2 regions of the Paenibacillus konkukensis genome follow, and region 2 is predicted to be linked to the other one. Evidence: a T-box and tRNA genes for the amino acid it is inferred to sense, from the RefSeq annotation. Region 2 holds a T-box; the other holds one or more tRNA genes.
What was found. The T-box of region 2 lies ahead of leuS (leucine--tRNA ligase). A T-box ahead of a tRNA ligase gene usually reads a tRNA of that ligase, here a tRNA-Leu.
Positions count from the first base shown of each region.

Region 1: it encodes a tRNA-Leu, which carries the amino acid that the T-box ahead of leuS (leucine--tRNA ligase) is inferred to sense. The anticodon was not compared.

Region 1 is NZ_CP027059.1:2,244,069-2,248,280, reverse strand. It holds gene SK3146_RS09555 (adenosylcobinamide amidohydrolase) at 1-440, shown strand, start outside; gene SK3146_RS35005 (hypothetical protein) at 524-658, opposite strand; gene SK3146_RS09550 (hypothetical protein) at 815-1,021, shown strand; gene SK3146_RS09545 (hypothetical protein) at 1,043-1,264, opposite strand; tRNA gene SK3146_RS09540 (tRNA-Leu) at 1,660-1,747, shown strand; gene SK3146_RS09535 (catalase) at 2,297-3,691, shown strand; gene SK3146_RS09530 (GNAT family N-acetyltransferase) at 3,891-4,212, shown strand, end outside.
Region 2 is NZ_CP027059.1:7,173,192-7,177,403, forward strand. It holds gene SK3146_RS31165 (CvfB family protein) at 1-329, shown strand, start outside; gene SK3146_RS31170 (class I SAM-dependent DNA methyltransferase) at 436-1,242, shown strand; T-box leader at 1,653-1,925, shown strand; gene leuS (leucine--tRNA ligase) at 2,024-4,212, shown strand, end outside.

The sequences.
Region 1 (4,212 bases), 3.0 Mb from region 2:
CGCTGCTGACGGCGGCGAGGGTGCGGGACCGCGGTTTTTCGGAGCGATCGGACGGTGAAGGTTTGCGAGTATGCGTCTGGGCTACCGCGGGGCTCGGCAATAAGGCGCGGGCCGGGAGCGAGCGGAAGCGGGACGAGCTGTTTCCCGGGACGATCAACGTGATTGCGCTGATCGACGGGACACTCACGGATGCGGCGATGGTTAACTGCGTCATTACGGCGACCGAGGCCAAGACGGCTGCTTTGCAGGACTGTCAAATCCGCATCGACGAAAGCGGGGAGACGGCCACGGGCACGACTACGGACGCGGTGATTATAGCGGCTACGCAGCGGGGGCGCTCTTACCGGTACGCGGGGACGGCGACCGTGCTCGGCTATTTGATCGGCAGAACGGTATATGAAGCGGTGAGCTATTCCGTCGGCCGTTATCTCGAAAGATAAGAAAAAAACCGGAATCATCGCTTTTCCGGCCGCTGGCGGTCCGGGGAGCTTGTTTTCCGGTTTTTTTGTCATGGTTAAGCGTTTTAAGATTCGGAGTCGCAAGCCGCGCCCTTCTTCGGCTGCTTCGCGGGTTCCGCCAGTTTGTCTCCGAATTGGTCCAGGCGGGACGGCTGGCTTGCCGGTCCGGTATTATCGGGTTTATTGTTTCTCCCTGCCAAAGCGATCACCTCCCGATGAATAGGGTTCTCATCCGGCGCTTTTTTTAGCACAAGCTTCAGCGGTTCTTCCCGTGCCGATACTGCATAATTCGACGCCCGGCCTGAGACAATACGAAGATCATGCGATATATATCGACGAAAGGGGCAAAAAGTCGGATGGAAGCGGAGCGTATGGTTCGATTGGACGATTTTTACGCCGTGAAGGTGAAGAGGGCAGGAGATGACGGGTTCGGCGGAGAACTCATTAGACTAAGCGCGGATAAGGAGCAGGGCACTCATTTGTTCGATATCCCGGTGCAAGCCGATCCGCAGGCAGTCGAGGAATGGGCGGCGAGAGCCCTTAGGGCGTACAGGGAAGGCTGAACCCGCGTTGGGGTTCGTATGTCAAGGACGGAATGCGCCGATAACATACAGCAATCCGAGCGTGGCCAGCATTCCGATCAGAATGAACATAAGACCGCTCAGGAACAGCAGCGCTCCTGGGATGATGAAGCTGACGACCAGCACGATGCCGACGACCCATAACATCGCCTGAAACGTAAATTTGATCAGACCCCAAAGAAACAACGCGGCGATAATGCCCATAGCCAGCTGCAATAAAATCATTCCGATCCCCCCCATGTCCTATATATATGGATGAGGAACGGAAATGATGATAGGCGCAGCCGTATTTTCGGCATACCGGCTTCCTGAGCCGCATATATATAATATCCGGACCCTGCCGGGTATGCAGTTATGCAGGGAAAACTCGTTAGCGGGGAGGAGATAAGATGTCCACCGAAGGTTCCGCTTTGAAAGGAACGATGTACGGCATTTTGTTTACGCTTCCAATATGGGGGATTATCGCTTGGGTCATTTACGAATGTTTGGATTGACGCACCCCGCATGCCGAATAGCCGAGATCTTTTAAAAAATCTTAAAAAATAGTTTGACAGATACGGGCGAGTGATGATATTATCATTCTTGTCCCGTTCGAGAGTATCGAAAGAGACGATTTATATGCGGTCGTGGCGGAATTGGCAGACGCGCACGGTTCAGGTCCGTGTGGGCTAACCCCCCGTGGAGGTTCGAGTCCTCTCGACCGCACCAACCCTACAATGAACAAGCTCTTGAATTTGTCCTTGCGACAGTTCAAGAGCTTTTTTGCGTTCAGATAAAGAAAGCTTGGACGGTCCCAGAATCTCTGCTGGGCCATTGCCTTGACAAATCTGCCCGCAAACTCCGAATCCGAATCCGTTACGTTCCCCTCATCACGCAATCAATCCAGCGGCTCCTATACAGCATCGCCATTTTGAATGATACGGGAGACTCCTTCACATCGGGTACGGTAGTACCTAGTTGTTTGGAAACAATATCCATGAATGAACTGCTCTAATTGTTCACGCTTTTTATTGGACGCATTTATATTATCTTTCCATTTGCCTCGCCTCATCTAATATATTTAGGTTCTCAGCGGCTTTGTTTATGCCCGGCGAGATAAGCTAATATGCAGGACCAGGCATAAGATGGACGTGTCTTTATCCGAGTGTATAAGGAATGGCGCGGCGGGCGTATAAGGCGGCGAAAGCCATCCTCGGGATCATAATAACCTATAGCCAAGCATATATTGCTGAGAATGAAGGTATAGGAGGCAGAAAAATGGACGACAAGAACGCTCGCGATCACACCGACAATCAAAGTGAGCAGGGCGCCGCTCCTTCGCAATGGCAAGGCGGCTCGCAACCGTCGCGCTACTCGCAGACGGTAGGGGGGCGCGGCCCGATTTTGGAACAAGATACTATGCTGCACGAAAAAAACGAAACTTTTATCCATGGGACTATACGAGAGCGCCCTTTGCATGTGAAGGGCTTCGGAGCCTTCGGTTATTTCGAGACGGTTAACTCTATGGCGGCTTACACGAAGCTTTGTTTTCTGCAGCGTCCGGGTCAACGAGTACCCGTTGCCGTCCGATTCTCGCTGGCGGCCGGCAACAGGGGGACGCCGGACACTTCGCGCAATGTGCGCGGCTTCTCGACTAAATTTTATACCGAGCAAGGTATCTTCGACTTAATATGCAACCATCTTCCCGTGTTTACGGTGCGGGACCCGATGCGGTTTGTAGAGACGGTCAGCGCCTTCAACCCGTCGCCCGTCAACAACTTGATGGACCCCAATCGGTTCTGGAGCTTCTACGCGAAAAATCCGGAAGCGACGCATTTCGTGCTGCAGCTATACTCCGACCTGGGTACGGTCAAGAGCTTCCGTCACATTCCGGGTTACAGCGTGAGTACTTATGTTTGGAAGAATGAGCAGGATGTCCGTACATATGTGAAATACAACTGGATTCCGCTAGCCGGCGCGCAGTATATCGATAGCCAGGAGGCGGCGCGGCTCGCCTGCGAGAACGCGGATTATGCGGGCAAGGATCTCTATGACACGATTGCTCAAGCAAAGACGGTGGAATACGGGCTATATGTACAGCTCATGAATCCGCAGGACGAAGCTGCGCTGCCGTTCGATCCGCTGGACGATACGAAGGTGTGGGATGTGCGGCAGTACCCGCTGCAGCCGGTCGGCAAGATGGTGCTGAACCGCAATCCCGACAATTATAAAGAACAGGTGGAGAAGCTGGCCTTTTCCCCGTCCAATATGCTGGAGGGCGCCGAGTTTTCATTCGACAGGGTCCTTCAAGGCCGCGCCAATATTTATACGGATTCACAGCGTTATCGGTTGGGACCGGATTTCCGCAGCATCCCGATCAACCAGCAGGCGAACTGGAAGCCGTCAGACGAGGTAACAAGCGGCACCGGCAGCTATGTGGCAGGGCGGCTTGGGCGCACTGCACCTCCCAAAGGGGATGACTTTACGCAGCCGGGGCAATTTTATAGCTCGCTGCCGCCTGTGCTTCAAGAGCACTTAGTCCACAACATTGCCTCCGATCTTGGAGCTGCCGTGCCGGAGCTGCAGCAGATTGTGGTAGGTTATCTGGCTCAGGCGAGCCCGGAGCTGGGAGAGCGCGTTGCCCGGCAGATCGGGACCAAAGGGAAGGGATAGCGCCCGTTCATTCGCCAAGCCGCTTCCTCATCCTTGATTTTAATTCCGCTTGTGTTATAATTATTTCGTAAGTTTCACGTTCGTGTGGACCCGTGGAAGTCCGAGTTCTTGCGACCGCATTAACCTTAAATAATACAACCATCTGTTATTATTTGTCGATAACAGATGGTTTTTCATTTGGAAAGGCAGTGACCTGGTAATGATGATCCGAACGGCAGCGAAGGCGGACGTAAAGGCAATTCTCGACATTTATAATGAAGCCATCCTGCACACCGTAGCAACCTTTGACACCGTAGAGCGTACTTTGGAACAGCAAGAAGCCTGGTTTGACCAGCACGGATCGCGCTATCCGATCATAGTGGCCGAGCTGGGAGGGACGGTTGTCGGATGGGCCTCGCTCAATGCGTATTCCGACCGTCTGGCTTACGAACGCACCTCGGAGCTCTCGCTCTACATCCATCATGACTTCCGCGGCCAAGGGATTGGCAAGCAGCTGATCCAGCGGGTGCTGGAGGAAGGAA
Region 2 (4,212 bases):
GGACAAGACTGCTTCGTCTCGGCGAGCAAATCGAGGTGCGAGTCAGCTATGTTCGCGACGACGGTAAAGTGAACTGCACGATGCGCGCGCCGAAGGAAGTAGGACGCGACGAGGATGCGGAGCGGCTGCTTCAATTTTTGAAGGAACGTCCGAACGGATCGATGCCGTATTCGGACGAAACGCCGGCCGACCTTATTTTTCAACGGTTCAAAATCAGCAAATCGGCGTTCAAGCGGGCGATCGGCAAGCTGATGAAGGAAGGCTTGGTGTACCAGCAAGGAAGCTGGACGCACTTGAAGCAGGAACAAGACCAGCAGATCGAAGAATAACGGAAGATACTGCTGCCGCCGGCAATCCCGGGACTTTTTTGCCACCTAGGAGGAAGGGCGGAGAAGGACGGGAATGCCGGTTTTTGCATTTTACATAAACAAAGGGATGTTGATAGCCGTGGCCTATGAATTGTTTGCGTATCATTATGACCGATTGATGGAGGAAATGCCTTATCCGCAATGGCTCGATTTCCTGGACCGCTGCTGGGACAAGTACGGGCATCCGCAGGAAATCGCCGATCTGGGCTGCGGTACCGGCAGCATCGCGATTCCGCTAGCCCGGCAGGGATATGCGGTATACGGCATCGACTTGTCCGAAGACATGCTGGCCGTCGCGCAGCAGAAAGCGGCCGAAGCGCAGCGGGAGCGGCCGTTCTCCGGCAAGGGCGAAGTGACCTGGCTGCAGCAGGATATGCGGGACTGGGGCTTGCTGAAGCCGGTCGATGCGGTCATTTCGTTATGCGATTGTCTGAATTATTTGCTCGAAGAGCAAGACATAACGGAAGCATTCGCCAACGCATACGCAGGGCTCAAAGACGGCGGCTTGTTCGTGTTCGACGTCCATACGCCGTACCAGCTGGAGGCTTATGCGGAGGAACAGCCGTTTTTCCTGAATGAAGACGATATCGCGTATATTTGGACCAGCGAGTTTGACGAAGAACGCTGTGAAATCGAGCATGCTCTGACGATCTTCGTTCAGGACGCGGCGGGAGCGGAGCAAGAACGGCAAGCCGCCGGGACGGAGCGCTTTCGCCGGGTGGACGAGGTCCACGTGCAGAGGGCGTACCCGCTGGACTGGCTGAAGCGGCAGCTGTTTTCTGCCGGGTTCAAGGAAGTCGATTGCTATGCGGACTTCTTATGGAAATCGGTCACGGAAACGACGCAAAGAGCGTTCTTCGTAGCGCGGAAGTAGCAGGGGCGGTACGAAGGTTTGCGATCGTGCATAAGCTACATATTCATGATCAGCTTCACGATCGCGAATATAATTCCCCATAAGGGGAGGGCGAGCACGATGCCGTTAACGATGCCTGTCATGGGACGTACACCTCGAATCGGATGAATGTGCGGCAAGCGATGCCTTCGGTTTGGATGAGAGCGAAGGCAGAGGTCGACCGACTGCCGTGCGTTGGGGACGAACGGCTTCTTAAGGGCAAGTCCGTCAATCGGTTCGGCGTCGCTTGTGTATTTCTAGCTTTTCCATTTTATGTGAAAGCTAATCCGTATGTTCAGGTGCGGGCGGCGGCGAAGAGCCTAAAGCGTATTCAGACGGCCTATGGACTTGACATCGCTGCCGTTTTTTGCATATAATCGCCTTATATGTATATTGCGGCTGTGATAAGGAATAGTAGCTCTTGCGCATCGTCTTGCAGAGAGCCAGCGGTTTGGTGGAAGCTGGCAGATGATAGGAGCGAACTCGCCTTGGAGCCAGAAGGTGAAATTCGTTACCGGCGCGGCGGCTTGTCCAAGGCCTCGTTTACCGGCATCAGAACTTAGCCTGATCGTCGCCCTCGCGTTAAGGGGAAGAGTGAACACGGGTAAAGCATGCCCGCTGTTAACTAGGGTGGTACCACGGGAAGCACGCCTCTCGTCCCTAGCGTTGCGCTAGCGATGAGAGGCTTTTGTATTTTTTTAAGCATTTATGAAACCACATGCAAATGAGTTGAAGTTTGAATGGGTGAAAGGGGCACAATCGTATGACACAGGAAGTAAAGGAACAGCAGGGGTATAACCCGCTGGTTGTAGAACCGAAATGGCAGGGGCATTGGGAACGGAACAAAACGTTCAAAGTGCTTGACGACGACAGCAAGCCCAAATTTTATGCGCTGGATATGTTCCCGTATCCGTCCGGAGCAGGTCTTCACGTAGGCCACCCGGAAGGCTACACCGCTACGGACATCGTATCCCGCTACAAGCGGATGCGCGGCTATAACGTGCTTCATCCGATGGGCTGGGACGCCTTCGGCTTGCCTGCCGAGCAGCACGCTCTCGATACGGGACAGCATCCCCGCGACATTACGATCAAGAACATCAACAATTTCCGCCGGCAGATCAAATCGCTCGGTTTCTCGTACGACTGGGACCGCGAGATCAGCACGACCGATCCGGAGTACTATAAATGGACGCAATGGATTTTTATCCAGCTGTATAAAAAAGGGCTCGCTTATGTAGACGAAGTGCCCGTCAACTGGTGTCCTGCGCTCGGAACGGTGCTGGCTAACGAAGAAGTGATCGACGGTCTGAGCGAGCGCGGCGGCCATCCGGTTATCCGTAAGCCGATGCGTCAATGGGTGCTGAAGATTACCGAATACGCGGAGCGCCTGCTGGAAGATCTGGAGGAGCTTGACTGGTCCGAATCGATTAAAGATATGCAGCGCAACTGGATCGGCAAATCGAAGGGAGCGGAAGTGACGTTCGCCATCGAAGGCCACGCGGATGCCGACTTGAAGGTGTTCACGACGCGTCCGGATACGCTGTTCGGGGCGACATACTGCGTCATGGCTCCCGAGCATGAGCTGGTGGAGCGCATTACGACCGCGGAGCAAGCGAATGCGGTGAAGGAATATCAGGAGAAGGCGGCGCGCAAGAGCGATCTGGAGCGTACCGACCTGGCCAAAGAGAAGACCGGAGTATTCACGGGCGCTTATGCGATCAATCCGGTGAATGGCAAAAAAACGCCGATCTGGATCGCCGATTACGTGCTTGCAGGTTACGGTACCGGAGCGATTATGGCGGTGCCGGGTCATGACCAGCGCGACTGGGAATTCGCCAAGCAGTTCGGCCTGCCGATCATCGAGGTGGTCCAAGGCGGCGACGTGACGAAGGAAGCTTATGCCGGCGACGGCGAGCATGTCAATTCCGAGCAGCTGAACGGACTTAACAACGAGCAGGCGATTGCGGCTATGATCGAGTGGCTGGAACAAAGCGGCAAAGGACAGGGCAAAGTGACCTATCGTCTGCGCGATTGGCTGTTCAGCCGTCAGCGTTATTGGGGCGAGCCGATCCCGATTCTTCACCTGGAAGACGGAACGATGAAAACCGTGCCTGAGGATCAGCTTCCGCTGCTGCTGCCGGACGTTGAGCAAATCGCTCCTTCCGGAACGGGCGAGTCTCCGCTGGCCAACGTGACCGAATGGGTGGAGACCGTCGATCCGGAAACGGGCATGAAGGCACGCCGCGAAACGAACACGATGCCTCAGTGGGCGGGCAGCTGCTGGTATTACTTGCGCTTCATCGACCCGAAGAACGATAAGGAGCTGTGTTCGCCGGAGCTGCAGCAAAAATGGCTGCCTGTCGATCTGTACATCGGCGGCGCCGAGCATGCGGTGCTTCATCTGCTGTACGCTCGCTTCTGGCATAAGGTGCTGTACGATCTGGGCGTCGTATCGACGAAGGAGCCGTTCTATAAGCTGGTTAACCAAGGCATGATTCTAGGTGAAAACAACGAGAAAATGAGTAAATCCCGCGGCAACGTCATCAATCCGGATGAGATCGTGAACGAGTTCGGCGCCGACACGCTGCGCATGTACGAAATGTTTATGGGGCCGCTGGAGGCGACGAAACCGTGGAATGTGAACGGCGTAGAAGGCTCGTTCCGTTTCCTGAGCCGGATCTGGCGTCTGTTCATCGGAGAGAACGGACAGCTTTCGTCCAAAATCAGCGCGGATGAAACGCTGGGCAGCGACTCGTTCAAACGCACATGGCACCGTACGATCAAGAAGATTACGGAAGATTTCGATGCGCTTCGCTTCAATACGGCGATCAGCCAGCTGATGATTTTCGTCAATGAAGCTTACAAAACCGATCGTCTTCCTAAGCAAGCGATGGAGCATTTCACGCAAATGCTGTCCCCGATTGCACCTCACTTGGCTGAAGAGCTGTGGGA